2 regions of the Streptomyces sp. NPDC007872 genome follow, and region 2 is predicted to be linked to the other one. Evidence: predicted binding sites of a transcription regulator. Region 2 holds the regulator's gene; the other holds the start of a gene.
The links. The regulator HrcA, encoded in region 2, represses chaperone genes, less so after heat shock. The targets are predictions, from matches to a motif close to TTNGCACTCNGNNNNNCNGAGTGCNAA.

Region 1 (15,230 bases), on a different contig from region 2:
CTCAGTGGGAGTGGCCGTGACCGTGGCCGTGGCCGTGGTCCGCCGGCTCCTCTTCCTTCTTCTCCACCACGAGGGTCTCGGTGGTGAGGAGGAGGGAGGCGATCGAGGCGGCGTTCTCCAGGGCGGAGCGCGTCACCTTCACCGGGTCGATGACGCCGGCCTTGACCAGGTCGCCGTACTCGCCGGTCGCGGCGTTGAAGCCCTGGCCCTTGTCGAGCTCCGCCACCTTGGAGGTGATGACGTAGCCCTCCAGGCCGGCGTTCTCGGCGATCCAGCGCAGCGGCTCGACGGCGGCGCGGCGGACGACCGCGACACCCGTGGCCTCGTCGCCGGTCTTGCCGAGGTTGTCCTCCAGGACCTTGACGGCGTGGACGAGCGCGGAGCCGCCACCGGAGACGATGCCCTCCTCGACCGCGGCGCGGGTCGCGGAGATGGCGTCCTCCAGACGGTGCTTCTTCTCCTTCAGCTCCACCTCGGTGGCGGCGCCGACCTTGATCACGCACACGCCGCCGGCCAGCTTCGCGAGGCGCTCCTGGAGCTTCTCGCGGTCCCAGTCGGAGTCGGTGGACTCGATCTCGGCCTTGATCTGGTTGACGCGGCCCTGCACCTCGGACGAGTCGCCGCCACCGTCGACGATGGTGGTGTCGTCCTTGGTGATGGTGACGCGGCGGGCGGTGCCGAGCACGTCCAGGCCGGCCTGGTCGAGCTTGAGGCCGACCTCCTCGGCGATGACGGTGGCACCGGTGAGGGTGGCGATGTCGCCGAGCATGGCCTTGCGGCGGTCGCCGAAGCCGGGGGCCTTGACGGCCACCGCGTTGAAGGTGCCGCGGATCTTGTTCACGACCAGGGTCGACAGGGCCTCGCCCTCGACGTCCTCGGCGATGATCAGGAGCGGCTTGCCGGCGCCGGCCTGGATGACCTTCTCCAGGATGGGCAGCAGGTCCTGGATCGAGGAGATCTTGCCCTGGTTGATCAGGATGTACGGGTCGTCGAGGACGGCCTCCATGCGCTCCTGGTCGGTCACCATGTACGGGGACAGGTAGCCCTTGTCGAAGGCCATGCCCTCGGTGAAGTCGAGCTCCAGGCCGAAGGTGTTGGACTCCTCGACGGTGATGACGCCGTCCTTGCCGACCTTGTCCATCGCCTCGGCGATGAGCTCGCCGACCTGCTGGTCCTGCGCGGAGAGCGCGGCGACGGCGGCGATGTCCGACTTGTCGTCGATCGGGCGCGCGGTGGCGAGGAGCTCCTCGGAGACGGCCTTGACGGCGGCGTCGATGCCCTTCTTCAGGGCGGCCGGGGAGGCGCCGGCGGCGACGTTGCGCAGACCCTCGCGGACCAGGGCCTGGGCGAGCACGGTGGCGGTGGTGGTGCCGTCACCCGCGATGTCGTTGGTCTTGGTCGCCACCTCCTTCACGAGCTGGGCGCCGAGGTTCTCGTACGGGTCCTCGATCTCGACCTCGCGGGCGATCGTGACACCGTCGTTGGTGATGGTGGGGGCGCCGAACTTCTTGTCGATGACGACGTTGCGGCCCTTGGGGCCGATCGTCACCTTCACCGTGTCGGCAAGCTTGTTGACGCCGCGCTCAAGGGCGCGACGGGCGTCCTCGTCGAACTTCAGGATCTTCGCCATGGGAGCGGTTCAGCCCTCTCGGAATCTGCTGGTGGAACGAACGGCGCCCCGGGGCGCCCGGGAAGGGGCCTCGGGGCGCAGCTCAAAGCCTTCTGGCCTGGGGTGACTTACTTCTCGACGATCGCGAGCACGTCGCGGGCCGAGAGGACGAGGTACTCCTCGCCGTTGTACTTCACCTCGGTGCCGCCGTACTTGCTGTAGAGCACGACATCGCCGGTCTTGACGTCGAGCGGCAGGCGCTCGCCGTTCTCGAAGCGACCCGGGCCGACGGCCAGGACGACGCCCTCCTGGGGCTTCTCCTTGGCGGTGTCCGGGATGACCAGGCCAGAGGCGGTGGTCTGCTCGGCGTCGAGCGGCTGGACCACGATGCGGTCCTCGAGCGGCTTGATGGCAACCTTGGAGCTGGTGGTCGTCACGATCCGACCTCCCCCTTCGGAGATCACGGGGTTGACTGTCTGAGGTGGCGAACCAGGTGGATCCGTCGTCGCGGGTGCCGGACCTGCCCGTCGCTGTGTTGGCACTCTCCGGTGGGGAGTGCCAGAGCCGAGACTATGGCCGCGATTAGCACTCGGTCAAGCGGAGTGCCAATTCATCGCTCCGTGGCGTGACCGGGGGCGCGGTCGTGCGGGGTTCCGGGGCCTTCCGGCAGCGCCTCCCCTCCCGGTCCGCGGTCCGCACGCCCGCCCGTTCGAACGGCTTTCCCTCCACCGTGACTCGTCCGACCCGCTCCCGCTCCTCCGTGGCCCGTCCGGCCCGCTCCCACTCCCCCGCGGCCCGTCCAACCCGCCTCCGCTCCCCCGTGGCCCGTCCGGCCCGCTCCCGCTCCCCCGGCGGCGCCGACGCCCGGGGCCCCACTCCCTCCGCCGCCCTCCGGCCGAGCCGTTCGATCGAGTCCACCGGGCCGGCCGGGGAAGCGCAGGCGGTGAGGGCCGGGAGGGCGAGCAGCGCCCCGGTCACGGCCAGGGCGGCGACGGCCCGGCGCCCGCGCCTCCCGGGTCTCACACGTAGTCCTCGAGCTTCGCGACCGCGTACCCCTTGGCCGTGATCACGTTCATCACGCGGCGGACCATGTCGGCCATGCTGCCCTTCCAGTCCTCCTCGCCCCGGAAGTGGGTGAGGACGATGTCGCCGGGGTGCAGGTCCCGGTCCCACTCGCGCCACTCCATGTGGTCGGGGAAGGCCTCGGCGGCCCACAGCGGGACGGCCTTGACGCCGCAGGACTTGGCCACGCGCAGGGTGTCGTCGTTGTAGTTGCCGTACGGCGGGCGGAAGAGTTCGGGCCGCTTGCCGTACTTCTTCTCGATGACGTCCTGCATGCCGCAGATCTCGCGCTTCTGCTGGTCGTACGAGAGTCCGGGCAGGTAGCGGTGGTGGAGGGTGTGGTTGTGGAGGGCGACCCCGCCCTTCCGCGACTTCTGCATCCGGGCGAAGTAGGCGTAGTCGTCGCTGACGACGTAGTCGCTGAGGAAGGCGCTGTAGGGGACGTCCAGCTCGTTCATCATCCGCAGCAGCTCGGGGTCCTTCTCCGAGCCGTCGTCGATCGTCAGGAAGACGATCTTCTCCTTGGTGGGCACGGTGGTGAAGACGGGCGGCATGCCCTCGCTCTTCGTCTCGAAGCCCTTGCGGGTGGTGATCCTCGGCTTGACGGCGGGCGGGGCGGGCGCTTCGAGCGGGGGCTTGGCGAGGCCCCACCTCTTGGCGGCGAGCGCGCGGGCGGCCTTCCGGAGGCGGAGCCTCTCGGCCTTCTGCGCCTGCGACTCGGGCGCGGCGGCGGCACCCCGCTTCGGGGCGGCCTGCTTCGGGCCCTGCTGCGGGGCCTGCTGGCCGGAGACGGGGGAGGGCGGTGCGGAGCGGTCCGGGCCGGCGCCGGAGCAGGCCGTGGCGGCGGAGGCGAGGGCGGCGACGACGAGCGCCGCTCCGAGCGTCCGGTGGGAGCGGCGCGCGCCTTTTCTCATCTTCTGTTCCTTTTGTCGTACGAGCTGCATGGCGCCGCATCCTGTCAGCGCGGCGGCTCCTTCCGGCCGCGACACCGCCGTACCCGGCCCACCGTCCCCCGGCCGGCCCACAGCTCCCCGGAGCCCGGAACCGACCGGCCCCCACAGCTCTCCGGAGCCGGAACAGGGCCCAGAATGGGACGGGTGACCGACCTCGCCTCCTTCGCCGCCCTGCTCGCCCCCGAGGGACAGACGCTCCTCGCCGCCCTGCGCGACTACGACCCCGCCCGGGAGCTGGCGGTCGCGTCCCGACTGCGCCGCGACCACCCCGCCGAGCTGGTCACGGCGGCGCTCGGCCAGGCGCGGCTGCGGCAGCGGGCGGTGGCGAAGTTCGGCGCGGAGGACGCGTACCGGATGTACTTCACGCCCCACGGCGTCGAGCAGTCGACCCGGGCCTCGGTCGGCGCGTACCGGGCCGGCCGGATGAAGGCGCTGGGCGTCCGGAGCGTGGCGGACCTGTGCTCGGGGATCGGCGGCGACGCGATCGCCCTGGCCCGCGCCGGGATCTCCGTCCTCGCCGTCGACCGCGACCCGCTCACCGCCGAGGCGGTCCGCGCCAACGCCGGGGCGCTCGGCCTGTCGGACCTGATCGAGGTCCGGTGCGCGGACGTGACGGAGATCGACACGAGCCTGTACGACGCGGTCTTCGTCGACCCCGCCCGGCGCGGCGGCCGGGGCAGGATCTTCGACCCCGAGGCGTACTCCCCGCCGCTCTCCTGGGCGGTCGAGGCGGCCCGGAAGGCCCCGCACGCGGCCCTGAAGGTGGCGCCGGGCATCCCGCACGAGGCCGTCCCGGCGGAGGCCGGGGCGGAGTGGATCTCGGACGGCGGGGACGTGAAGGAGGCCGTGCTGTGGTTCGGTACGGAGCCGGGCGCGCGCCGGGCCACGCTGCTGCCCTCCGGGGCGACCCTCGCCGGGCGCGGGCTGCCCGACCCGGCGGTCCGGCCGGTGGGCCGCTACCTGTACGAGCCGGACGGCGCGGTCATCCGCGCGCACCTGGTGGCCGAGGTGGCCGAGGAGCTGGACGGCGGTCTGGTCGACGAGACGATCGCGTACGTGACGTCGGACGCCCTGGTCCCGACCCCGTACGCCGCCGCGTACGAGATCACCGACGAACTCCCCTTCAACCTGAAGAAGTTGAAGGCGCTGCTGCGGGAGCGGGAGGTCGGCACCCTGACCGTGAAGAAGCGGGGCTCGGCGGTCGAGCCGGAGGAGATCCGCCGCAAGGTGAGGCCGAAGGGCCCGAACGCGGCGACGGTGCTGCTCACTCGGGTCGCGGGCGCCCCGACGATGCTGATCGGGCGACCCGTCCGGCCGGGTGGGGGCGGGTGAGCCCGCCTCCCCACGAGGGCTCCGCCCCGGCGCGGCTCAGAGGCTGTCGAACGGAGGGATGATCCGTACGACCACGATCAGCCGGGCCCTCGGCGCCGCGAGGAAGTAGAACCACCCGCCGGCCGCGTCCATGCGCCGCAGCCCTCCCGGCTTCGGCCCTTCGCCGAGATCGCCGACGTCCACGCCCATCCCGGCGAGGTCCACCAACTGGGACGTCAGGCGTTCGACCTCCGCGACCACCGGTGCGGGAACGCCTCCGGCGACGTGTGCGGCGTCGGGGTCGTACTCCCAGCGCCAGCGCTCACTCACCGCCGGTCCTCGACAGCGCGTCCCGGGCGTCGTCGAGCAGGCGGCCCAGCCGGGCCGCGGCATCCCTCACCTGGTCCGCGTCGCCGGTCCCGACGACGGCTTCGAGCTCCCGGAACCGTGCCGCCAACCGGGGCTGGCGCTGGATGTGGACGTACACGGCCCAGTGCGCGGTGAAGCGGCGCAGCGGCGCGAGGTCCGATCCGAGGCGGGCCTGGTCCGCCGCCTGGTCCAGCTCGCGGGTGAAGGCGGGCAGGGCCGCCGGAGCGATCTGCGCCACCGCCTGCCGCAGGGCCGTGACGGTCGACGGAGGCTGCGGGATCAGCGGCTGGTCGGGGACGGCGGCGGTCATGTGTTCTCCCGTGCCTGGAGGGTGAACCGTACGGCAAGCCTAGCGAGCGGAAACCCGAAGCCGTCACCTGATCCGGTGACGTCAGACGTAGTCCTCCAACCGCGCCACCGTGAAGCCCTGTTCCTGGATGCGGCGGAGCATCGTGGCCGTCATCTCGGTCATCGTGCGGCCCTTGAGTTCGGACGGGCCGCGGAAGTGGGCCAGGACGATGTCGCCGGGGTGGAGCTTCCGGTCGCCGCGCTGGTACTGCATGTTCTTGATCTGCATGGACTCGCGCCACAGCACGATCGCGTCCACCCCGCAGGTCCCGGCCGCCGCGCGCGTGGCCTCGTTCCAGTTGCCGTAGGGCGGGCGGAAGAGGCGCGGGGCCGTGCCGTACCGCCGCTTCAGCTTCTCCTGCTGGCCGCAGATCTCCCGGCGCTGGGCCTCCGGGGAGAGGGTGCGCAGGTCGGGGTGGGTGAGGGTGTGGTTGGCGACGCCGTGGCCCTGGGCGACGAGCGGCGAGAAGTAGCCGTAGTCGGCGCGGATGGCGGCGTCGGTGAGGAACATCGTGAAGGGGACCCTGAGCTCCTTCATCATCGTGACGAACTCGGGGTCCTTCTCCGCCCCGTCGTCGATCGTGACGAAGACGATCTTCTCCCGGGTGGGGATCTCGCTGATGACCGGCACCGGCTCCCCCGGCCCGCGGACCACCGGCTTCACCGTCGGCGGCGCGGGCGGGGCCGCGAAGGGCTTCAGGCCCCACTTCCGGTACGCGGCGGCCGACGCCGGGGCGCCCGGCGCCCCGCTCCCGGCGGCGGACCCGGAGGGGGACGGGGCCGGCGCGGACGACGTCGGCGGGGCGGGCGCGGGGGCGGCGGCGGGGCGCTCCGCCGTGCAGCCGGTCACCAGGAGGGCCGCGGCGGTCAGCGCCGCCCGGAGCGCGATCGTCTTCTTCACGCGCCGGGAGATGCCCGTACGGCCCGAAAGGTTGCCCGAAGGGCGTACGTGTGACCGACGAGACTCCCGGTCGTGCGGCTACTCGACCGCCTCGAACCGCCAGCGGTGGACCGGCCGGGTGATCAGCTCCGCGTCCGGCTCCGGCAGCTCCGGCAGCTCCGCGTCGAAGGTCTTCGCCTCCCACCAGGTGAGGACGAGGACCCGGTCCTGGGGCGCGCGGAAGACCTCCCGGCGCTCCGGCTCGTACGCGAGGACCCGGGCCCGCTCCCGGGCCCACTCCAGGAGCTCGGGGCCCCGCCCCTGCGCGGCCCGCGCCTCCCACATGAGGGTGAGCCTCACGAGTACAGGTTCTCCTTGCTGACCTCGTGCACGTGGTCGTGGTCGTGCGTGTGCGCGTGGGCGCCCGGCACGTGCGGGTCCGTCACCGGCAGCGAGGAGTCCGCCGACAGCTCCAGGTCGGAGGCGGCCCGGCCCCGGGAGACCATCTCGGAGCCGAGGGCCGCGACCATCGCGCCGTTGTCCGTGCACAGGCCGGGCCGGGGCACCCGCAGCCGGATCCCGGCCCGCTCGCAGCGCTCCTGGGCGAGGGCCCGCAGGCGCGAGTTCGCGGCCACGCCGCCGCCGATCATCAGGTGGTCGACGCCCTCGTCCTTGCAGGCCCGGACGGCCTTGCGGGTGAGCACGTCCACGACCGCCTCCTGGAAGGACGCGGCCACGTCCCGCACCGGCACCTCCTCGCCGGCCGCCTTCTTCGCCTCGATCCAGCGGGCCACGGCGGTCTTGAGGCCGGAGAAGGAGAAGTCGTACGCCGGGTCCTTGGCGCCGCTCAGGCCGCGCGGGAAGGCGATGGCCTTCGGGTCGCCCTCCCTGGCGAGCCGGTCGATGACCGGGCCGCCGGGGAAGCCGAGGTCGAGCACGCGGGCGATCTTGTCGAAGGCCTCGCCGGCCGCGTCGTCGATGGTGGCGCCCATCGGGCGCACGTCGGAGGTGATGTCGGTGGAGAGCAGCAGCGAGGAGTGCCCGCCGGAGACGAGCAGGGCCATCGTCGGCTCGGGCAGCCTGCCGTGCTCCAGTTGGTCGACGCAGATGTGCGAGGCCAGGTGGTTGACGCCGTAGAGCGGTTTGCCGAGGGCGTAGGCGTACGCCTTGGCCGCCGAGACGCCGACGAGCAGCGCGCCCGCCAGGCCGGGACCGGCGGTGACGGCGATGCCGTCGAGGTCCTTCGCGGAGATCCCGGCGGTCTTCAGGGCGCGCTCGATCGTCGGGACCATCGCCTCCAGGTGCGCGCGGGAGGCGATCTCGGGCACGACGCCGCCGAAGCGGGCGTGGGTGTCGACGCTGGAGGCGATCGCGTCCGCGAGGAGGGTGGTCCCGTGGACGATGCCGACGCCGGTCTCGTCGCAGGAGGTCTCGATGCCGAGCACCAGGGGTTCGTCAGCAGCCATCAGATATCGGTTCCGGTTCCTTGGACGGTCAGTCGCATCACGAGCGCGTCGACGTTTCCGGGCTGGTAGTAGCCGCGCCGGAAACCGATGGGCTCGAAGCCGAAGCGCTCGTAGAGCTTCTGGGCCCGGGTGTTGTCCACGCGCACTTCGAGCAGGACCTCGTCGCACTCGAAGGCGGTGGCGTGCTGGAGCAGGTCGGTGAGGAGGCGGGCGCCGAGCCCGGTCCCCCACTGGTCGCGGGCGACGGCGATGGTCTGCACGTCGCCGAGGCCGCCGGCGGCGGCGAGCCCGGCGTAGCCGACGAGCCGGCCGCCGGGGTCCTCGGCGACGACGTACCGGCGGGTGGCGCCCGGCCCCCGGGAGTGCGCGAGCTCGGACCAGAACATCCCGGCCGACCAGGCGTCCTCGGGGAACAGCTCGTCCTCGAGGGCGAGCACCGGTGCGATGTCCCACCAGCGCATCTCGCGCAGTTCCACGCCGCCGGTCACTTGGGCGTGACCACCTTGTAGTTCTTGGGCACCTGGGCGTCGGGGCGGCGCAGGTACATCGGCAGCGGGTCGAGGAAGCCCCCGGCCCCGCCACCCCCGGCCGTCAGCTTCTCCGCCGCGAGGGCGGCGAGCGCGGCGGCCGACTGGTGCTCGGGATCACGGGCGTCGGGGAAGGCCTCGGGGTAGAGGCGGGCGCCCGCGCCGACGACCGGGAGCCCGGCGAGGGCTTCGGCGACGTCGGCGGGCCGGTCGACGGCCGCGTCGGTCACGCGGGTGCGGGAGTCGGCGTACCGCGCCCAGTACACCTCCTTGCGGCGCGCGTCCGTGGCGACGGCGAAGGGCTCGTCGATCCCGGAGGCGTACGCGAGGCCGTCGAGGGTGCACAGGCCGTGCACGGGCACGCCGAGCGCGGACGAGAAGGCCGCGGCCGTGACGAGGCCGACGCGCAGACCGGTGTACGGACCGGGGCCGACGCCGACGACCACGCCGGTGACCGCGTCGAGCTTCAGCCCGGCCTCGGCGAGGACCCGGTCGACGGCGGGCAGCAGCAGCTCCCCGTGGCGGCGGGCGTCGACCTGGCTCGACGAGGCGACGACGGCCTCGCCGTCGTGGAGGGCGACGGTGACGGCGGGGGTGGCGGTATCCATGGCGAGCAACAGCACGCGAACAGCCTACGGCTCCCGGGCACGCTGCCCCGACCCCCGGGGCGGCGGCTGCTACCGTCACCCTCGATACGTTCGTACGAGAGGTGGGCACGGTGGCACGGAGCAGCTCGGGATTCGTGGCCGGGCTCACGGCGGCGGCGGTCGCCGCGGTCTGTTTCCTCGCCTACCAGGCCTCGGCGAACGTTCCCGCCGACCTCTCGGCCAAGCCGGGGGCCACGGCCACGGCGACCCCCTCGACCTCCCCGAGCGGCGGCCCGGAGCAGCCGGTCCGCGACCCCCTCGCCGTCCCGGCGGACTCGGGCACCGGGGAGCGGGTCGTGTACGGCCTGGCCGACCGCCGGGTGTGGCTGGTGAACGGCGCCGGCAAGGCCACCCGCACGTTCGCGGTGATGCCGAGCACGGTGTCCCCGCCGCCCGGCGCGTACGCGGTGACCTCGCGGTCGGGCACGGTGCGCGGCTCGGACGGGATGCAGATCGAGCACGTGGTGCGGTTCGCGACGGCCCAGGACGTGGCGATCGGCTTCAGCGCGGCGGTGGACGGCTCGATGCCGGAGCCGGACCCGACGAGGAAGACCGGCGGCGTCCGCATGAAGCGGGCCGACGGGAACGCGCTGTGGTCGTTCGCGGTGATCGGCACGAAGGTCGTCGTCGTCTCCTGAGCCCGCGCGGCCCGGACAGGCCCTAGGCGGCCTCGTCCTCCACCCGCCCGTACCGGTCGTACGTGACGTCCCGCTCCCGCGCGTCGTCCTCGGCGTTCTCGGTCTGCGGCCCCGGCGGGGTGGAGAGCGTGCGGGCGGCCACGCAGGACGCCAGCAGCTCACTCATCGTGACGTGCTCCCGACCGGGTTCCGCGCGCTCCGGCGTCGCCATGCCTGCCTCCCGTAGGTTAGGTACACCTAACCAGCTCGTGCGTCCATGGGACCACGGCTCGTACGACCCACGCAACACTTTGCCGACACGTTGTCGGAACATACGTGGGGGCGGCGGGGCGGGAGGGGCGGGCGGGAGGGATTCAGAGCGCGCCCAGGTCCTCCCCCGCCCAGCGCTCCCCGACGCCGCGCAGCAGGACCGTGCGCCGGTCGTCGTCGGTGTCGCCGGTGACGCGGTGGATCAGGACGTGCAGCCGGTCGTCGGTCAGCTCCTCGACCTTGCCGTCGCCCCACTCGACGACCACGACGGACTCGGGCAGCGAGACGTCCAGGTCCAGGTCCTCCATCTCGTCGAGCCCGCCCCCGAGGCGGTACGCGTCGACGTGCACCAGGGCCGGGCCGCCCACCAGGGACGGGTGGACGCGGGCGATGACGAAGGTCGGGGAGGTGACGGCGCCGCGCACCCCGAGCCCCTCGCCGAGGCCGCGGGTGAGGGTGGTCTTCCCGGCGCCGAGCTCGCCGGTGAGCATGACGAGGTCGCCGGGGCGCAGGACCTTCGCGAGCCGGAGGCCCAGTTCCTGCATCCGCTCCGGGGAGCCGACGGAGAGGGTCGCCTCGGAGACGGGCGTGGCGTCGCCGGGCACGGGGGGTACGGACGGGTGCGCTGCTTCCATGCCGCCAATCTAGCTTTTGCCGGGGTCCGTCCTCGCCGCCGTCGGCTCCGGCACGGCCCCGGCCCGTACGAGCAGGTCGGCGAGGCGGTCGGTGACGGCCTCCGGGTGCTCCAGCATCACCAGGTGGCCCCCGTCCGGGACGATCACCAGCTCGGCCTCGGGGAGCAGGGTGGCGATGGCCTCGGTGTGGGAGGTGGGGGTGACGAGGTCGTGGTCCCCGGCGAGCGCGAGCACCGGCAGGTCGCGGAGGGCGGGCAGCGAGGCGGACTTGTCGTGCTCGGCGAAGGCCGGATAGAAGGCGGCGACCACGTCGATGGGGGTGGACTCGATCATCCGCTCGGCGAAGCGGGCGACGGCCGGGTCCACGTCCTTCGAGGCGAACGAGTACTTCTTGACGAGCCCGGCGAAGAGGTCGGCCGTCGCCCGGCGCCCGCGCTCGACCAGCTCCGCCTGCGCGCCGAGCGTCCGCAGGACCCCCGGCAGGATCCGCCGGACGGCGTTGACGCCGATGACGGGCAGGCCGTACGTGACCTCGTTCAGCTTTCCGGCGGAGGTGCCGACGAAGGCGACGCCGGCGACACGGTCGCGCATCAGCTCGGGGTACAGCTCGGCGAACGCCATCACCGTCATGCCGCCCATGGAGTGCCCGACCAGGACGAGGGGGCCCTCGGGGGCGGCGACGTCGACGACGGCCCGGAGGTCGCGGCCGAGCTGTTCGATGGAGACGGGGACGGCGTCGGGACCGGCCTGGGAGACGCCCCGGCCCGAACGCCCGTGGCTGCGCTGGTCCCAGTACACGGTCCGCACGAGACCGCGCAGGGCGGCGCGCTGGAAGTGCCAGGAGTCCTGGTTGAGGCAGTAGCCGTGGCTGAAGACGACGGTGACGGGGGCGGGGCGGCGGCTCCCGAAGAGCCGCCGGAGCCGGGCGCCCGAGGGATCCGGCTCGGCTTCGCCGACCTCGTCCACCTCGTAGTGGAGGACGGTCCCGTCGTCGGCGAGGGCGCGGCCGGGGGTGCCGCGCAGGCCGCCGTAGGGGCCGGTGGCGTCCAGGGCGAGCCGGGCCTTCTGGCGTACGGAACGGCCCACCGTGAGCCGCTCGACGGCGACTCCGGCGGCGGCCCCGGCCGCCAGGACGCCCAGCGCGGCGCCCGCGAACCCGGCGCGGCGCCAGGCGCCGCCGCTACTGGTCTCCCCCACGGGCGCTCCTCCTCATTCGCCCGGGTAGACGCGCGGGACGCGCGCGCCGATCCGGGTGACGATCTCGTACGCGATGGTGTCGGCGGCCACGGCCCAGTCCTCGGCGGTCGGTTCGCCCCGGTCGCCGGGGCCGAAGAGCACGGCCTCGGTGCCGGGTTCGGGCGTCTCCCCGCCGAGGTCGAGGACGAACTGGTCCATGGCGACGCGGCCGGCGATCGTGCGGACGGTGTCCCCGACGAGGACGGGGCCGCGGCCGGAGGCGTGCCGGGGGACTCCGTCGGCGTATCCGACGGGCACGAGCCCGAGGGTGGTCTCGCCGCCGGTGACGTAGTGGTGCCCGTAGCTGACGCCGTGTCCGGCGGGGACCTGCTTGACGAGCGCGACGCTCGCCTTGAGCGACATGACGGGCCGCAGGCCGAGTTCGGCGGCGGTGCCGAGTTCGGGGCTGGGCGAGATGCCGTAGACGGCGATGCCGGGCCGGACGAGGTCGAAGTGGGCCTCGGGGAGGGTGAGGGTGGCCGGCGAGTTGGCGATGTGCCGGACCTCGGGCTCGACCCCGGCCTTCTCGGCGTAGTCGAGCATCGAGCGGAAGACGTCGAGCTGGGCCGCGACGGAGGGGTGGTGGGGCTCGTCGGCGCAGGCGAAGTGCGACCAGAGGCCGGTGACCCGGAGGAGCCCCTCGGCCTCGGCCTTCAGCGCCTCCCCGACCAACTCGGGCCAGTCGGCGGGCTGGCAGCCGTTGCGGCCGAGCCCGGTGTCGGCCTTGAGCTGGACGCGCGCGCGCTTCCCGGTGGCGCGGGCGGCCGCGACGACCTCCCGCAGGGCCCACATGCCGCTCACCGACATGTCGAGCCCGGCCTCGATGCCCTCGTCCCAGGGGTCGCCGGGGGTCCAGAGCCAGCACATGAGGGGAACGTCGGTGATTCCGGCGGCCCGCAGCGCGAGCGCCTCGTGCGGGGTGGCCGTGCCGAGCCAGTCCGCCCCCGCCTCCAGGGCGGCCCGGGCACAGCGCAGGGCGCCGTGTCCGTACGCGTCGGCCTTGACCACGGCCATGATCCGGACGTGGGGGGCGACGCGGGCGCGCAGCGTGCGGACGTTCGCACGCAGCGCGCCGAGGTCGATCTCGGCGCGGGCTCTGCGGGGCGGCGGTGTCTCAGTCATCGCGCCCAGTCTCTCAGGTGCGGCCCCCGGCGCCGCTTTCCCGGGCTGTAGCGCCGATCACCCTTACGGGCGACCGCCCCGAGGGCCCTCCCCGTCCCGGGCCGTCCTACGACGGGTCCCGCACGTCCCTCCAGGCCCCTTGCAGGGCTCCCGCCACCTCCGTCGCCGTCACCGGGGCCGTCCCCGAGGAGGCGCGGCGGGCGGCGAGGCCGTGGAGGTAGGCGGCGCAGGAGGCCGCGTCGACGGGCGGGAGGCCCGCCGCGAGCAGCGAGCCCGCCAGGCCGGAGAGGACGTCGCCGCTCCCGGCGGTGGCGAGCCAGGAGGTCCCGGTCGGGTTCACCCGTACGGGGCCGGTGCCGCCGTGCACGAGCGTCGTGGAGCCCTTCAGGAGGACCGTCGCCCCGAAGCGGGCCGACAGTTCGCGGACGGCCGCGAGCCGGCCCGCCTCGACCTCCTCCCGCGGGGCGGAGAGCAGCGCCGCCGCCTCGCCCGCGTGCGGGGTGAGGACGGTGGGCGCGCTCCGGCCCCGTACGGCCGCCGGGTCCAACCCCCGCAGCCCGTCCGCGTCGACGAGGACGGGCACGTCGGAGGCGAGGACGTCCGCGACCGCCTCCCGCGCCCCGGGTTCCTCGCCGAGGCCCGGCCCGACGACCCAGGCCTGGACCCGTCCGGCCTTCTGCGGCGGCCCGGTGTGCACGAGGGTCTCGGGGTGCGCGGCGAGCACCGCGTCCCCGCCGGCCCCGACGTACCGCACGGCTCCCGCCCCGCCCCGCAGCGCCCCGGTCACGGCGAGGACGGCTGCGCCGGGGTAGCGGGCGGAGCCGGCGACGACGCCGACGACCCCGCGCCGGTACTTGTCGCTCTCGGCGCCCGGCACCGGCAGCAGCCTCGCCACGTCCTCGTGCTGGAGCGCCTCCAGGTCCGGCACCCCCGGCAGGACCGCGCCGAGCCCGATCTCCACGAGCCGCAGCACGCCCGCGTACGCGTGCGCCGGGTCGACGAGCAGTCCCGGCTTGTACGTGCCGAAGGTGACCGTCACGTCGGCCCGCAGCGCCTCCCCGGCGACCTCTCCGGTGTCGGCGTCGACGCCGCTGGGCAGGTCGACGGCGACGACGACGGCGTCGGAGCCGCGCGCGGCCCGGGCGACGGGCACGGCGTCGGGCCGCAGGCCGCCGCGCCCGCCGATGCCGGTGATCCCGTCGAGGACGAGGTCGGCCCCGGCGAGGGGTTCGAAGGGGTCGTCCGCGATGCGTCCGCCCGCCGCCCGGAACGCCGCGAGGCCGCCCTCGTGGGCGCGCGTGCCGAGCAGCACGGCGGTCACGCCCGCGCCGCGCCGGGCGAGCCGGGCCCCGGCGTACAGGGCGTCGCCGCCGTTGTCGCCGGTCCCGACGAGGAGGACGACCCGGGCCCCGTACACCCGTCCCTTCCCGAGCAACGAGCAGCAGGCGGCGGCGAGTCCGGCGGCGGCCCTGCCCATGAGGGCGCCCTCCGGGAGGCGGGCCATGAGGGCGGCCTCGGCGGCCCGGACGGTCTCCACGCGGTAAGCGGTACGCATGTCCAGCAGTCTGCCGCAGGCGGCGGAGGGCCGCCCGGAGGAGGCCCGTCCGGAGAGGGGCCGGCCGGAGACGGGTTGACATCGTCCGCCGTTCAACTTAGCTTAGGCTTACCTAAGTAAGTCGGAGGACGTCACACCACTCCGCACGCGCGCGGTACACGCATCCCGTCGCCGGCCCTGGCAGCCGCGCGCCACACGTCCCGGGGCCCGGCCGTTTCCGAACGGCCGGGCCCCGGGGCGTACCGCTCACCCCTCCGCGACCACCACCGCCGACGCCACCCCCGCGTCGTGGCTCAGCGACACGTGCCAGTGCCTCACGCCCAGCTCCGCCGCCCGGGCCTCCACCGTCCCCCGCACCCGCAGGCGCGGCCGCCCGGTCTCCTCGACGTACACCTCCGCGTCCGTCCACAGCAGTCCGGCCGGCGCGCCGAGCGCCTTCGCGACGGCCTCCTTCGCCGCGAACCGCACGGCGAGCGAGGCGACCCCGCGCCGCTCGCCGCTCGGGAGCAGCAGCTCGTCCTCGACGAAGAGCCGGTCGAGCAGCCCCGGCGTCCGCTCGATCGACGCGGCGAACCGGTCGATCTCCGCCACGTCGATCCCCACCCCGATGATCATGTCCCGCT
Region 2 (15,230 bases):
GGCGGTTCAGGAACGAGCGGCTCACCCAGTACGTGATGACCACGCCCCAGAACAGCGGCGCCCCGAGCCCGCCGACCACGCCCGCGTCGAGCGACCAGAGGGCCGTCGTCGCCACCGAGTGGAGCCCGAGCAGCCCCACGGCCGTCGCCATGGCGATCACCGGCCGGCAGCCGCGCGCCACGAGCAGCAGCGGGCGGCGCAGCCGGGGCGGCAGCCGGCGGCCCATCCACAGCACCCAGCCGCCCCACGCGCCGACGAGGATCGCCGTGCCGATCAGGAACTGGACGACCGCGCCGGTCCCGGTGCCGCCGGTGCGGACGGCGGCGGTGGCGTACACGGAGGCGATGAAGCCGATGAGGGCGACCCAGCGGGCCCCGGCGACGGTGTTCCAGGCCATGGCCTCCAGGTTGTAGCGGGCCTTGCGGTCCTGGAGGTCGAGCGCGGCGGAGGCGACGAACCCCTCGGCGGCCTGCGTCCACGCCCCGCGCCGGAACCAGCGCCGCCGCAGTCGGAGCAGCGAGAGGTTGTTGTGGGCCTCGCTGCTCTGCGGGTTGAGGCGCAGCGTCGTCTCGTACGCCCGCTGCGCGGTGGCGTGGTCGCCCCGGCGCTGGGCGGTGAGGCCGACCAGGAAGTGGGCGGCGTCCTCCTCGGGCGCGAGGTTCACGGCGGTCCGGGCCGCCTCGTACGCCTCGGTGGTACGCGCGGGCGTGCGGGTGCGTTCGCCGTGCTCCGCGAGGGCGGTGCCGAGCGCGTAGTGGGTGCCCCAGTGGTGCGGGGCGAGCGCGACGGCGTGCCGGGCGGTGGACTCGGCCTCCGGGTAGCGCTTCTGGGAGAGGAGGATCTGGACGCGCATCAGCCAGGCGCCGAGCAGTTCGGGCTCGGCGCGCAGCGCCTGGTCCACGGCGGCCAGGGCGGCGGGGTGGGCGCCGCCCCGGTGGTGGCAGCGGGCGAGCAGGACGAGGGCCTCGGCGTCCTCGGGTTCGGTCGCCAGGTGCTGGGCGGCCAGCGCCCCGGCCTGCTCGTACCGCCCGGCCTCGTACAGCGCCTCGGCGCGCCGCAGCGCGGTGCCGTGGGCGCCCTGAGCCTCCGCCCCGCTCACAGCTTGCGCTTCCGCTTGAGGTGGGCGAGCAGGTCGTCGTAGAGGCCGCCCTCGTTGGCGAACATGGCGACGTTCCGGGCGGCGGCGAACCACGGCTCCGTGGACGGCTTGATCTGCTTGGCCGCGCCGAGCAGGTCCTTGGTGGTGATCAGGCGTACGGAGCCGCTGCGGGCGGAGTCGAGGAGGGCGGCCTCGGCGGCCGTCTCGCAGACGTGGGCGAGGTCGGCGCCGGAGAAGTCCTCGGTGGCCTTGACGAGCTTGCCGAGGTCGACGGCCTCGATGGGCCGGTCGCGCAGGTGGTAGCGGAGGATCGCCTCGCGCGCGGCGGCGTCCGGCGGCAGCACGAGCAGGGTGCGGTCGAGGCGGCCGGGGCGGCGCAGGGCGATGTCCACGTCCCAGGGGACGTTGGTGGCGGCGAGCACGAAGACGCCCTCGTTCCCGGCGCCGCTCGCGATGCCGTCGAGCTCGGTGAGGAGCTGGTTGACGACGTTGCGCAGGCCGCTGTGGTGCGTGCGGGAGCGCTTGACGCCGAGGGCGTCCAGCTCGTCGAGGAAGACGACGCAGGGGGCCTGGCAGCGGGCGGTCTCGAAGATGTCGTGGATGTTCTTCTCGGAGGCGCCGATCCACATGTCGAGGACGTCGGAGAGCGAGACGGTGAGGAAGCTCGCGCCGAGTTCGCCCGCGACGGCCCGGGCGATGAAGGTCTTGCCGCAGCCGGGCGGGCCGTAGAGGAGCAGGCCGCCGCGCAGCGACTTGCCGTACAGCCTGCGCAGTTCGGGGTTGCGCATGGGGGCGAGGAAGGCGGCCTCCAGGCGGTCCTTGACCTCCTCCATGCCGCCGACGTCGGCGAGGCGGACGGCGCCGGGGGCGTCGACGTCCCAGGCGGCCGCGTCCCCGGCGGTCCCGTCGCCGTCGGCGGCCTGCGGGTCCTCCAGGAAGCGGGGCCCGACGAGGTCCTGGACCTGCTGCTCGGCGGCGTCCCAGTCGAAGGAGGAGGAGGCCCTCGGCGCGGGCGCGGGCTCGTCCGGGGCGGATCCGTCCGGGGCGGGGGCGCTCGGCGCGGGGGCCGGGTCCTCTGCGGCGGGCAGCCCCATCGCGCGGACCATCAGGGCGCGGGCGGCCGCGTCCCCGGGCGCGTGCTGGAGGGCGACGGCCGCCTCGGTGACGGCCTCGTCGTTGCGTCCCTCCGCGAGGAGGAGTTCGGCGAAGTGGAGCCGCAGGGGCACGTCGCCGGGGGCGGCGGCCACGGCGGCGCGGAGACTGCGGATCAGGGGGGACTCGTCGGCCATGCGGCCACCCTAAGGAGCCCCCCGGGGACACCGTCCACCGGGTTCGCCCCGGGCCTTGCTCCAGAGACCGGTGGCCGACGTGCCCCCGTCCTCGGGGTCCTAGCTCCAGCGGCCCGTCCGGCCCAGGACCAGGGCCGTCGCCGCCGTGCCCGCCGTGGAGGTGCGCAGCACGCTGCGGCCCAGCCGGTACGGCTTCGCCCCGGCCGCCCCGAAGGCGGCCAGCTCCTCCGGGGAGACCCCGCCCTCGGGTCCGACGACCAGGACGACCGACCCCTTCGCGGGGAGGTCGGCGGTGGCGAGCGCGCCGCTGGGGTGGTCGCGGTCCTCGTGCAGGACGGCCGCGAAGTCGGCCTCCGCGAGGAGGGCGGCGACCTGCTTGGTCGTCATGAGGTCGGCGACCTCGGGGAAGCGGGTGCGGCGCGACTGCTTGCCGGCCTCGCGCGCGGTGGACCGCCACTTGGCGAGCGCCTTGAGGCCCCGGTCGCCCTTCCACTGCGTGATGCAGCGGGAGGCGGCCCACGGGACGATCGCGTCCACGCCGGTCTCCGTCATGGTCTCGACGGCCAGCTCGCCCCGGTCGCCCTTGGGGAGCGCCTGGACGACGGTGATCCGGGGCTCCTCCCCGGGGTCCTCGTGGACCTCGGCGACCCGTACGGTCAGGTGGTCCTTGCCCTCGGCGGCGAGCACCTCGCAGGCGGCCCAGCGGCCCCGGCCGTCGACGAGGACCAGCTCCTCGCCCTCCCGCAGCCGCTTCACCGAGACGGCGTGCCGCCCCTCGGGGCCGTCCAGGAGGAAGTTCCCGGCGCCGGGGACGGCGTCGACGACGAAGACGGGTGCGGTCACGAGGTGCTCCTGTGGGGCAGTTCCGAGAGGGCGGTGTCGAGTTCGGCGGCGAGGACCTCCACCAGCCGCCCGGCGGGGAGTTCGCGGGCGAGGCGGTGTCCCTGGCCGGCCCAGAGGGCCATGCCCTGGGCGTCGCCCGCGGTGGCGGCGGCCTTGCGCAGCGGGGCGGTGAGGTGGTGGACCTCGGGGTAGGCGGCGGGGGCGTACGGGCCGTGCTCGCGCGTGAAGCGGTTGACCAGGCCGCGCGCCGGGCGCCCGGAGAAGGCCCGGGTGAGGGCGGTGCGGGTGAACAGCGGGTCGGTCAGGGCCCGCTTGTGCAGCGGGTGGGCACCCGACTCGGGGCAGGCGAGGAAGGCGGTGCCGAGCTGGGCGGCGTCGGCCCCGGCGGCCAGGACGGCGGCGATCTGGGCGCCGCGCATGATCCCGCCGGTGGCGAGGAGCGGGAGGCGGACGCTCTCGCGGACCTGGGTGACGAGGGTGAGCAGGCCGGTGCCGGGCGTGCCGTCCTCGTCCGGGTCGTCGCGGTGGGTCCCCTGGTGCCCGCCGGCCTCGACGCCCTGGACGCAGACGGCGTCGGCCCCGGCGCGCTCGGCGGCGAGGGCCTCCTCGGCGGAGGTGACGGTGACGATCGTGTACGTGCCGGCGCGGGCGAAGGCGGCGAGCGCCTCGGGCGCGGGGCAGCCGAAGGTGAAGGAGACGACGGGGACCGGGTCCTCCAGGAGGATGGCCAGCTTGGCGTCGTAGGCGTCGTCGCGGGAGTCGTCGGTCTCGCCGAGCGGGGTCCGGTACCAGTCGGCCTCCCCGGCGAGCTGGTGGCGGTAGACCTCGACGGCGGCCGGGTCGGCGGGCCGGCCGGTCCGCGGCACGAAGAGGTTGACGCCGAAGGGGCGCGCGGTGAGCCCGCGTACCTGCTTGATCTCCTGGTACAGCCCTCCGGCCGTCTTGTAGCCGCCGGCCAGGAAGCCGAGCGCCCCGGCCTCGCAGACGGCTCCGGCGAGCTCGGGACAGGAGGCGCCACCCGCCATGGGGGCCTGCACGATCGGGATCCGGGAGAGATCGTTCAGTGCGGTGGTGGACATATGGGCATCGTGTCATGCCGCGGGGAGGGGTACGGAAAGGGGCGGTATCCATACATGGACACCGCCCCTCCCCGTACGCAAGGCCGTGCGTACGACGGGCCTACCGCCCGTTGAACGCGTCCTTCAGCCGCGAGAACAGCCCCTGCTGCCCCGGCTGGAACTGCCCCGTGGGCCGCTCCTCGCCGCGCAGCTTGGCCAGCTCGCGCAGGAGGCGCTCCTGCTCCGCGTCGAGCTTGCCCGGGGTCTGGACCTCGACGTGCACGATGAGGTCGCCGCGCCCGTTGCCGCGCAGGTGGGTGACGCCGCGCCCGTGGAGCGGGATCGACTGGCCGGACTGGGTGCCGGGCCGGATGTCGACCTCCTCGACGCCGTCGAGGGTCTGCAGCGGCACCTTGGTGCCGAGCGCGCCCGCCGTCATCGGGATCGTCACCGTGCAGTGCAGGTCGTCGCCGCGCCGCTGGAACGTGTCGTGCGGGGTCTCGTGGATCTCGACGTACAGGTCGCCGGCGGGGCCGCCGCCGGGGCCGACCTCGCCCTCGCCCGCGAGCTGGATGCGGGTGCCGTTGTCGACGCCGGCCGGGATCTTGACCGTGAGGGTGCGGCGGGAGCGGACCCGGCCGTCGCCCGCGCACTCGGGGCACGGGGTCGGGACGACGGTGCCGAAGCCCTGGCACTGCGGGCAGGGCCGGGAGGTCATGACCTGGCCCAGGAAGGACCGGGTGACCTGGGAGACCTCGCCGCGGCCGCGGCACATGTCGCAGGTCTGCGCGGAGGTGCCGGGAGCGGCGCCCTCGCCGGAGCAGGTCGTGCAGACGACCGCCGTGTCGACCTGGATGTCCTTGGTGGTGCCGAAGGCCGCCTCGTCGAGGCTGATCTCCAGGCGGATCATGGCGTCCTGGCCGCGGCGGGTGCGCGAGCGCGGGCCGCGCTGCGACGCCGTGCCGAAGAAGGCGTCCATGATGTCGGAGAAGTTGCCGAAGCCGCCCGCTCCGAAGCCGCCCGCGCCGCCTCCGCCGGAGGCCGAGAGCGGGTCGCCGCCGAGGTCGTAGACCTGCTTCTTCTGCGGGTCCGAGAGCACCTCGTAGGCGGCGTTGATCTCCTTGAAGCGTTCCTGCGTCTTCGGATCGGGATTGACGTCCGGGTGCAGCTCGCGCGCGAGCCTCCGGAAGGCCTTCTTGATCTCGTCCTGGGACGCGTCGCGGCGTACGCCGAGTACGGCGTAGTAGTCCGTGGCCACTTACGACTCCGCCAGGATCTGTCCGACGTAACGTGCCACTGCGCGTACCGCTCCCATCGTTCCGGGGTAGTCCATGCGGGTCGGTCCGACCACGCCGAGTTTGGCGACTGCCTCGCCGCCCGAACCGTAGCCGACCGAGACGACGGACGTGGAGCTCAGCCCCTCGTGGGCGTTCTCGTGCCCGATCCGTACGGTCATGCCCGATTCCTTGGCCTCGCCCAGCAGCTTGAGGAGGACGACCTGCTCCTCCAGAGCCTCCAGGACGGGCCTGATCATCAGGGGGAAGTCGTGTCCGAAGCGGGTGAGGTTGGCGGTGCCGCCGATCATCAGCCGCTCCTCGTGCTCCTCGACGAGGGTTTCGAGGAGGGTCGCGAGCACGGTCGAGACCGTGGCGCGGTCCTCGGGCTCCTCGAAGGATTCGGGGAGGTCCTGCACCAACTGCGGCACGTCGGCGAACCGGCGGCCGACGACCCGGCTGTTGAGCCGGGCCCGCAGGTCGGCGAGCGAGGTCTCGCCGAAGGGCGCGGGGCAGTCGACCACCCGCTGCTCGACCCGTCCGGTGTCCGTGATGAGGACGAGCATCAGGCGGGCCGGGGCCAGCGAGAGCAGTTCCACGTGCCGGACGGTCGAGCGGGTCAGCGAGGGGTACTGGACGACGGCGACCTGCCGGGTCAACTGCGCGAGCAGCCGGACCGTGCGGCCGACGACGTCGTCCAGGTCGACCGCGCCGTCGAGGAAGTTGTGGATGGCCCGCCGCTCGGGCGTCGACAGCGGCTTGACCCCCGCGAGCCGGTCGACGAACAGCCGGTAGCCCTTGTCCGTCGGGATGCGGCCCGCGCTGGTGTGGGGCTGCGCGATGTAGCCCTCCTCCTCGAGCACGGCCATGTCGTTGCGCACGGTGGCGGGCGACACGCCGAGCTTGTGGCGCTCCGTGAGCGCCTTGGAGCCGACGGGCTCCTCCGTCCCGACATAGTCCTGGACGATGGCGCGCAGCACTTCGAGTCTGCGTTCGCTGAGCATCGTGCGCACCTCCAGCAGTCGTCGGTCGATCCGGTTGCTCCGCTTTTGGCACTCGCCCTGTCCGAGTGCCAGCGATCCCGGGCCAGTGTACGGCGGCACACGTCGCTCCTGGCAAGGAGGCGGCGCCCCACCGGTTAGCGTCGCGGTATGGATGTCGACTGGGAAGCACAGGGGTGGGAGCGGCTCGCGGACGGGGTGGGCCGGCGCCGGCTGCCCGTCTGGGACGCCACGGCGGGGCTCGTCGTGGGCGAACGGGCGGTGCTGCTGTACGACACGGGGTCGTCCCTCGCGGAGGGCGCGGAGCTGCGGGCGGAGGTGGCGGAACTCACGGGCGGCCGGAGGGTGACGCACATCGCACTGGGCCACCCGCACTTCGACCACGTGTTCGGCACGGCGGCCTTCGCGGGCGCGGAGGTCTTCGGCGCGGTCGGCACGGAGGAGCTGCTCGCCCGGGAGCGGGACCGGGAGGCGCTGCGGGCGGACGCGGTGCGGCACGGCCTGGACCCGGTGGCGGCCGCGGAGGCGGCGGACGTGCTCGTGGCCCCGCGGCACGTGGTCTCCGGCGAGTGGACGCTCGACCTGGGCGGCCGGCAGGTGCTCCTGGCGAACGTCGGCCCCGGGCACACGGGCCACGACCTGGCGCTCCTGGTGCCCGGCCCGCCGGAGGTGGTCTTCTGCGGGGACCTGGTGGAGGAGTCGGGCGAGCCGCAGGCGGGCCCGGACGCGATCCCGTCCCGCTGGCCGGACGCCCTGGACCGCCTCCTGTCGCTCGGCGGCGGGGACGCGGTGTACGTGCCGGGGCACGGGGCGGTGGTGGACGCCGCGTTCGTACGGCGCCAGCGCGAGGAACTGGCGACGCGCTTCTCCGTCGCGTGACGTCGCCCGGACGCGCGGCCACGATCCGGACGTGACGCCCCCTCGGCCGCATCTCCCGGGGGACGATCCCCGGACCCCCGGCAGTGTCCCGACGCCACACCCTGGACAGGATTGAGCCCATGCGCAGCTACCACCCCGATCTGACACCCCCCTGGAAGCGCTCGGCGCCCGTCCCGGAGGTCCCGGCCGACCGCGATCTCGTCGTGGAGGAGGTGGCGACGGGCTTCTGCGGGGCGGTGATCCGCTGCGAGGCGGGCACGGTGACCCTGGAGGACCGCTTCGGCAAGCACCGGGTCTTCCCGCTGGAACCGCGCGGCTTCCTCCTGGAGGGGAGGGTCGTGACCCTGGTCCGCCCCTCGGCGGCCCCGGCCCGCCCGACCCGTACGGCCTCCGGCTCGGTCGCGGTGCCCGGCGCACGCGCGCGCGTGGCGCGGGCGGGCCGGATCTACGTCGAGGGCCGCCACGACGCGGAGCTGGTCGAGCGGGTCTGGGGCGACGACCTGCGGATCGAGGGCGTGGTCGTGGAGTACCTGGAGGGCGTCGACGACCTGCCGTCGATCGTCGCGGAGTTCGGCCCGGGGCCCGACGCGCGCCTCGGCGTCCTGGTGGACCACCTGGTCCCGGGCTCCAAGGAGTCCCGGATCGCGGCCCGGGTGACCTCCCCGGACGTCCTGGTCGTCGGCCACCCGTACATCGACGTCTGGGAGGCGGTGAAGCCGTCCTCGCTCGGCATCCCGGCCTGGCCGACGGTCCCGCGCGGCCAGGACTGGAAGACGGGCGTCTGCCGCGCCCTGGGCTGGCCGGAGAACACGGGCGCGGCCTGGCAGCACATCCTGTCGCGGGTGACGTCGTACAAGGACCTGGAGCCGGCGCTCCTGGGCCGGGTCGAGGAACTGATCGATTTCGTGACGGCGCCGTAGCCCGCCCCCGGAGCCCTAGTCCACCAGGTCCCGCACCACCGCGTCCGCGAGCAGCCGCCCCCGCAGGGTCAGGACGGCCCGGCCCGCCCCGTACGGGGCGGGATCCAGGAGGCCGTCCTCCAGGGCCTTGCGGGAGGCGGCGAGCCCCGCGGGCCTGAGCAGGTCCAGCGGGCAGCCGTCCCGGAGGCGCAGCTCCAGCAGGATCCGCTCCACCCGCCGGTCCTCCCCGGAGAGGAGCTCGCGGCCGGCGCCCGGCGACCTCCCCGCCGCGAGGGCCGCCGCGTACGTGCCCGGGTGCTTCACGTTCCACCAGCGGACCCCGCCCACGTGGCTGTGCGCGCCGGGTCCCGCGCCCCACCAGTCGGCGCCGCGCCAGTACAGCTCGTTGTGGAGGCAGCGCCCGGCCTCCGAGGTGGCCCAGTTGGACACCTCGTACCACTCGAAACCGGCCCCGGACAGCACCTCCTCGGTGATCAGGTACCGGTCGGCGTGCACGTCGTCGTCGGTCATCGGCACCTCGCCGCGCCGGATGCGGCGGGCGAGCTGGGTGCCCTCCTCGACGATCAGCGCGTAGGCGCTGACGTGGTCGGGCCCGGCGCCGATCGCCGCGTCGAGCGAGGCCCGCCAGTCGTCGTCGGACTCGCCGGGCGTGCCGTAGATCAGGTCGAGGTTGACGTGGTCGAACCCGGCGGCCCGCGCCTCGGCGACGCACGCCTCGGGGCGCCCGGGCGTGTGGGTGCGGTCGAGGACCTTCAGGACGTGCTGCCGGGCGCTCTGCATGCCGAAGGAGATCCGGTTGAAGCCGCCCGCGCGCAGCTCCGCCAGGTAGGCCGGGTCCACCGACTCCGGGTTCGCCTCGGTCGTGACTTCGGCGTCGTCCGCGAGCCCGAACTCGTCGCGGATCGCCCCCAGCATCCGTACGAGGTCCCCGGCGGCGAGCAGCGTGGGCGTGCCGCCGCCGACGAAGACGGTCCGGACCGGCCGGGGGTCGTCCCCGAGGACCTTCCGGGCGAGCCGGACCTCCTCGACGACCTGCCCGGCGTAGTTGTCCCGGGAGGCGAGCACGCCCCCCGTGCCGCGCAGCTCGCTCGCCGTATAGGTGTTGAAGTCGCAGTATCCGCAGCGCGTCGCGCAGTACGGCACGTGCAGGTAGAACCCGAGCGGGCGCTCCCCGGCCCCTTCCAGGGCGTGCGGGGGCAGCGCCCCGTCCTCGGGAACGGTCTCACCATCGGGCAGTACGGAAGGCATGAGCCCATTGTCCCGTACTGCCCGGGGTGGGCCGGCTGCCTGTGGACAACCGGCTCCCGTGCTGGTCGGCCCCGGCGCGGGGAGGGGCGGTCAGACCTCGCGCGAGCCTTCGTACATCTCCTCGATGAGGTGCTTGTACTCGCGCTCCACGACCGGGCGCTTGAGCTTCAGGGACGGGGTCAGCTCGCCGTGCTCGATGTCGAGGTCGCGCGGCAGCAGGCGGAACTTCTTGATCGTCTGCCAGCGCTGGAGGCCCTCGTTGAGGCGGTCCACGTACCCCTGGATCAGCTTCTCGGTCTGCGGGGCGGCGACGACCTCGGCGTACGGCTTCCCGGCGAGGTCGTGCTCGGCGGCCCAGCCGAGGAGGGAGGGCTCGTCGAGGGCGATCAGGGCGGTGCAGAAGTTCCGGTCGGCGCCGTGGACCAGGATGTTCGAGACGAACGGGCAGACGGCCTTGAACTGGCCCTCGACCTCGGCCGGCGCGATGTACTTGCCGCCGGACGTCTTGATCAGGTCCTTCTTGCGGTCGGTGATCCGCAGGTAGCCGTCGGCGGACAGCTCGCCGATGTCGCCGGTGTGGAACCAGCCGTCGGACTCCAGGACCTCGGCCGTCTTCTCCGGCAGGCCGTGGTAGCCCTCCATGATGCCGGGGCCGCGCAGCAGGATCTCGCCGTCGTCGGCGATGCGGACCTCGGTGCCGGGGAGCGGCTTGCCGACGGTGCCGGTGCGGTAGGCCTCGCCCGGATTGACGAAGGAGGCGGCGGAGGACTCGGTGAGGCCGTAGCCCTCCAGGACGTGGATGCCCGCGCCGGCGAAGAAGTAGCCGATCTCGGGGGCGAGGGCGGCGGAGCCGGAGATGCACGCGCGCAGGTTGCCGCCGAAGGCCTCGCGGATCTTGCCGTAGACGAGGGCGTCGGCGACCTTGTGCTTGGCGCCCAGGCCGAAGGGCGCGGAGGCGGTGCCGGTGCGGCGGAAGTTGTCCTGGGTGGTCTTCGCGTAGTCGCGGGCGACCTCGGCCGCCCACTGGAAGATCTTGTACTTGGCGCCGCCGGCGGCGCGGGCCTTGGCGGCGACCCCGTTGTAGACCTTCTCGAAGATGCGGGGCACGGCGGCCATGTAGGTCGGCTGGACCACCGGCAGGTTCTCGATGATCTTGTCGACGCGGCCGTCGACGGCGGTGACGTGGCCGACCTCGATCTGGCCCGAGGTGAGGACCTTGCCGAAGACGTGGGCGAGCGGCAGCCACAGGTACTGCACGTCCTCCTGGGTGACCAGGCCGGTGGCGGCGATGGCCTTGGCCATGTACGACCAGTTGTCGTGCGGGAGGCGGACGCCCTTGGGGCGGCCGGTGGTGCCCGAGGTGTAGATGAGGGTGGCGAGCTGCGTGGAGGTGATCGCGGAGACCCGCTCCTTGACCGCCTCGGGGTGCGTCTCCAGGTGTGCCCGGCCGCGCTCCTCCAGCTCGGCGAGGGAGAGGATCCAGTCGCCGTCGCTCTCGACGCCGGCGGCGTCGACGACGACCACGTGGCGGAGGTTCGGCAGGTCGGCGCGGCGCTCGACGGCCTTGGCGAGCTGGGCCGCGTCCTCCGCGATGAGGACCTTCGACTCGGAGTCCGAGAGGATGAACGCCGACTCCTCGGCGTTGGTCTGCGGGTAGACCGTGGTGGTCGCGGCGCCCGCGCACATCACGCCGAGGTCCGCGAGGATCCACTCGACCCGGGTGGAGGAGGCGAGGGCGACCCGCTCCTCGGCCCGGACGCCGAGGTCGACGAGGCCGGCGGCGATCGCGTAGACCCGTTCGGCGGCCTGACCCCAACTGAGCGACTTCCAGTCGTCCGGGCCGGTGCCGGACGCGGCGGGGACCGGGTAGCGGTAGGCCTCCGCGTCGGGAGTCCGCTCGACTCGCTCAAGGAAGAGGGTCGCCACGGAGGGCGGCCGGTTCTCGATCTGGGTCTGTGTGTCGCTCACGACGTCCTCCGGGCGGCGGCGGTGCCTTCTGGTGGTTCGTAACTAACTGGCGAGTAACCTTCGAGCCGGGATCAGACTAAAGGCCCGAGGTCCGGCGCGTAAGGCCTTACAGTGCGCCGCTTCATAACGAACGGGTCCACGCGCACCCCGCGCGTGGACCCGTTCGATGTAGGGAGCAGCTACTTCCTCCGGGCCACCGGCCCGGCTCCCGCCCGCTCCCCGGCGGCTACTTCTTGCCCTTGCCCGAGGACTCGTCGCTCGACAGGACGGCGATGAAGGCCTCCTGCGGCACCTCCACCGAACCGACCATCTTCATGCGCTTCTTGCCCTCCTTCTGCTTCTCCAGCAGCTTCCGCTTCCGGGAGATGTCACCGCCGTAGCACTTGGCGAGGACGTCCTTGCGGATGGCGCGGATGGTCTCGCGGGCGATCACCCGGGAGCCGATCGCGGCCTGGATCGGCACCTCGAAGGCCTGCCGGGGGATGAGCTCGCGCAGCTTGGCGACGAGCCGCACGCCGTAGGCGTACGCCGCGTCCTTGTGGGTGACGGCGGAGAAGGCGTCCACCTTGTCGCCGTGCAGCAGGATGTCGACCTTGACCAGGCTGGAGGCCTGCTCGCCCGTGGGCTCGTAGTCGAGGGAGGCGTACCCGCGCGTCTTGGACTTGAGCTGGTCGAAGAAGTCGAAGACGATCTCCGCGAGGGGCAGGGTGTACCGGATCTCGACCCGGTCCTCGGAGAGGTAGTCCATGCCGATCAGGGTGCCGCGCCGGTTCTGGCAGAGCTCCATGATCGCGCCGATGAACTCGCTGGGCGCGAGGATCGTGGCCCGCACGACGGGCTCGTACACCTCGTCGATCTTGCCCTCGGGGAACTCGCTCGGGTTCGTGACCGTGTGCTCGGCGCCGTCCTCCATGACCACGCGGTAGACCACGTTGGGGGCGGTGGCGATCAGGTCGAGGCCGAACTCGCGCTCCAGGCGCTCGCGGATCACGTCCAGGTGGAGCAGGCCGAGGAAGCCGACGCGGAAGCCGAAGCCGAGCGCGGCGGAGGTCTCCGGCTCGTAGACGAGCGCGGCGTCGTTGAGCTGGAGCTTGTCCAGGGCCTCGCGCAGGTCGGGGTACTCCGAGCCGTCCAGCGGATACAGGCCCGAGAAGACCATCGGCTTCGGGTCCTTGTAGCCGCCGAGCGCCTCGGTGGCGCCCTTGGACTGCGAGGTGATCGTGTCACCGACCTTGGACTGGCGGACGTCCTTCACACCGGTGATGAGGTAGCCCACCTCGCCGACGCCCAGGCCGTCGGACGGCGTCATCTCCGGGGAGGAGACGCCGATCTCCAGGAGCTCGTGCGTGGCGCCGGTCGACATCATCTTGATGCGCTCGCGCTTGTTGAGCTGCCCGTCGACGACACGCACGTACGTCACGACGCCCCGGTACGAGTCGTACACCGAGTCGAAGATCATCGCGCGCGCGGGGGCGTCGGCGACGCCGACCGGCCCCGGGACGTCCCGGACGACGCGGTCGAGCAGCGCCTCGACGCCCAGACCGGTCTTCGCGGAGACCTTGAGCACGTCCTCCGGCTGGCAGCCGATGAGGTTCGCCAGCTCCTCGGCGAACTTCTCCGGCTGCGCGGCCGGCAGGTCGATCTTGTTGAGGACCGGGACGATGGTGAGGTCGTTCTCCATCGCCAGGTAGAGGTTGGCGAGGGTCTGCGCCTCGATGCCCTGCGCCGCGTCCACCAGCAGGATCGTGCCCTCGCACGCCGCGAGGGACCGCGAAACCTCGTAGGTGAAGTCGACGTGCCCGGGGGTGTCGATCATGTTCAGGATGTGCGTGCGCCCCTGCTCCGGCCCCTCGGTGGGAGCCCACGGCAGACGGACCGCCTGGGACTTGATCGTGATGCCGCGCTCACGCTCGATGTCCATCCGGTCGAGGTACTGGGCGCGCATCTGCCGCTGGTCGACCACACCGGTGAGCTGGAGCATCCGGTCGGCGAGCGTGGACTTGCCGTGGTCGATGTGCGCGATGATGCAGAAGTTGCGGATCAGAGCCGGGTCGGTACGGCTCGGCTCGGGCACGTTGGTAGGAGTCGCGGGCACGCAGGCTTCTCGTCTCGGGCGATGTTCTGAACGGATACGTAGGCTCCATGGTCCCATGCCCGGCGGCCGACGCCCGGTTTGGGCGGGCACGAGGGCGGCTGATACCGTGGATGGCTGTGCCTCGTCTGCCCTCTCAGCTCACGAGGCGCTTCCAGAAGGAACACCGAACCTGTAAAGGCTCTTTTCGTGGCGAACATCAAGTCCCAGATCAAGCGGAACAAGACGAACGAGAAGGCGCGCCTGCGCAACAAGGCCGTCAAGTCCTCGCTCAAGACCGCGATCCGCAAGGCCCGTGAGGCTGTCGCCGCCGGCGACCTCGAGAAGGCCACCGTCGCCACTCGTGCCGCCTCGCGTCAGCTCGACAAGGCTGTCTCGAAGGGTGTCATCCACAAGAACGCCGCCGCCAACAAGAAGTCGGCGCTGGCCACCAAGGTCGCCTCCCTCCAGGGCTGAGCTCTGATCTAACGGCCGTACGGGATCCAGCGGGCCCTCTCTCCCGCTCCCGCCCGGCCACCCCGGACTCGCGCGCGGACGCGTTCGCCACGCGGGTGCGAGCCCACTTGCTCGAACGTCGAGGGCCCCGCCGCCTCCTTCCCCAGGAGACGGCGGGGCCTTCGTCGTACGGGGCTGCCTTCGGCTTATGGGGGCCGCCCCCGGCGTACGGCGCTGCCTCCGGCGTACGGGGTTCTCCGCCGCGCGGGAGGGCGCCGCCCGGTGGGGACGCCCGTCCCGCACCGGGCACCGGTCAGTCGCCCCGGCGCATCCTCGCCGCCCGGGCCACCGTGACGACCGCCTTCTCCAGGGCGTACTCGGGGTCGTCGCCCCCGCCCTTCACGCCCGCGTCCGCCTCGGCGACCGCGCGCAGGGCCAGCGCGACCCCGTCCGGGGTCCAGCCGCGCATCTGCTGCCGTACGCGGTCGATCTTCCAGGGCGGCATGCCCAGCTCCCGCGCGAGGTCGGCGGGGCGGCCGCCCCGGGCCGAGGAGAGCTTGCCGATGGCCCGCACGCCCTGGGCGAGCGCGCTGGTGATCAGCACGGGCGCGACCCCGGTCGAGAGCGACCAGCGCAGGGCCTCCAGGGCCTCGGCCGCCCGGCCCTCGACGGCGCGGTCGGCGACGTTGAAGGAGGAGGCCTCGGCGCGGCCCGTGTAGTACCGCCCGACGACCGCCTCGTCGATCGTCCCGTCCACGTCGGAGGTCAACTGCGTGACGGCGGACGCGAGCTCCCGCAGGTCGCTGCCGATCGAGTCGACCAGGGCCTGGCAGGCCTCCGGCGTGGCCGAGCGTCCGAGCGCCCGGAACTCCTGCCGCACGAACGTCAGCCGCTCCGCCGGCTTGGTCGTCTTCGGACAGGCCACCTCCCGCGCCCCCGCCTTGCGCGCGGCGTCGAGCAGCCCCTTGCCCTTGGCACCGCCCGCGTGGAGCAGGACCAGGGAGATGTCCTCGACCGGGTCGCCGAAGTAGGCCTTGACGTCCTTGACCGCCTCGGCGGAGAGGTCGTGCGCGTTCCGCACGATCAGGACCTTGCGCTCGGCGAAGAGCGAGGGACTGGTGAGC

Region 1: the regulator HrcA is predicted to act here: its motif matches at 2,192-2,218, upstream of groES (co-chaperone GroES).

The regions. Positions count from the first base shown of each region.
Region 1 covers NZ_JBIAEA010000004.1:452,786-468,015, reverse strand. Annotated here, with positions in the region: gene groL (chaperonin GroEL) at 2-1,630, opposite strand; gene groES (co-chaperone GroES) at 1,738-2,046, opposite strand; gene ACFYNX_RS16740 (polysaccharide deacetylase family protein) at 2,629-3,585, opposite strand; gene ACFYNX_RS16735 (SAM-dependent methyltransferase) at 3,760-4,956, shown strand; gene ACFYNX_RS16730 (hypothetical protein) at 4,993-5,265, opposite strand; gene ACFYNX_RS16725 (hypothetical protein) at 5,258-5,614, opposite strand; gene ACFYNX_RS16720 (polysaccharide deacetylase family protein) at 5,696-6,553, opposite strand; gene ACFYNX_RS16715 (hypothetical protein) at 6,632-6,892, opposite strand; gene tsaD (tRNA (adenosine(37)-N6)-threonylcarbamoyltransferase complex transferase subunit TsaD) at 6,889-7,998, opposite strand; gene rimI (ribosomal protein S18-alanine N-acetyltransferase) at 7,998-8,459, opposite strand; gene tsaB (tRNA (adenosine(37)-N6)-threonylcarbamoyltransferase complex dimerization subunit type 1 TsaB) at 8,483-9,148, opposite strand; gene ACFYNX_RS16695 (hypothetical protein) at 9,244-9,810, shown strand; gene ACFYNX_RS16690 (hypothetical protein) at 9,833-9,976, opposite strand; gene tsaE (tRNA (adenosine(37)-N6)-threonylcarbamoyltransferase complex ATPase subunit type 1 TsaE) at 10,164-10,694, opposite strand; gene ACFYNX_RS16680 (alpha/beta fold hydrolase) at 10,704-11,891, opposite strand; gene alr (alanine racemase) at 11,904-13,052, opposite strand; gene ACFYNX_RS16670 (NAD(P)H-hydrate dehydratase) at 13,159-14,607, opposite strand; gene ACFYNX_RS16665 (holo-ACP synthase) at 14,854-15,222, opposite strand.
Region 2 covers NZ_JBIAEA010000002.1:437,271-452,500, reverse strand. Annotated here, with positions in the region: gene ACFYNX_RS07160 (tetratricopeptide repeat protein) at 1-1,099, opposite strand, end outside; gene ACFYNX_RS07155 (tetratricopeptide repeat protein) at 1,096-2,388, opposite strand; gene ACFYNX_RS07150 (16S rRNA (uracil(1498)-N(3))-methyltransferase) at 2,488-3,231, opposite strand; gene ACFYNX_RS07145 (nitronate monooxygenase) at 3,228-4,310, opposite strand; gene dnaJ (molecular chaperone DnaJ) at 4,411-5,547, opposite strand; gene hrcA (heat-inducible transcriptional repressor HrcA) at 5,548-6,567, opposite strand; gene ACFYNX_RS07130 (MBL fold metallo-hydrolase) at 6,715-7,443, shown strand; gene ACFYNX_RS07125 (DUF3097 domain-containing protein) at 7,563-8,363, shown strand; gene hemW (radical SAM family heme chaperone HemW) at 8,379-9,611, opposite strand; gene ACFYNX_RS07115 (AMP-dependent synthetase/ligase) at 9,702-11,579, opposite strand; gene lepA (translation elongation factor 4) at 11,806-13,674, opposite strand; gene rpsT (30S ribosomal protein S20) at 13,861-14,127, shown strand; gene holA (DNA polymerase III subunit delta) at 14,420-15,230, opposite strand, start outside.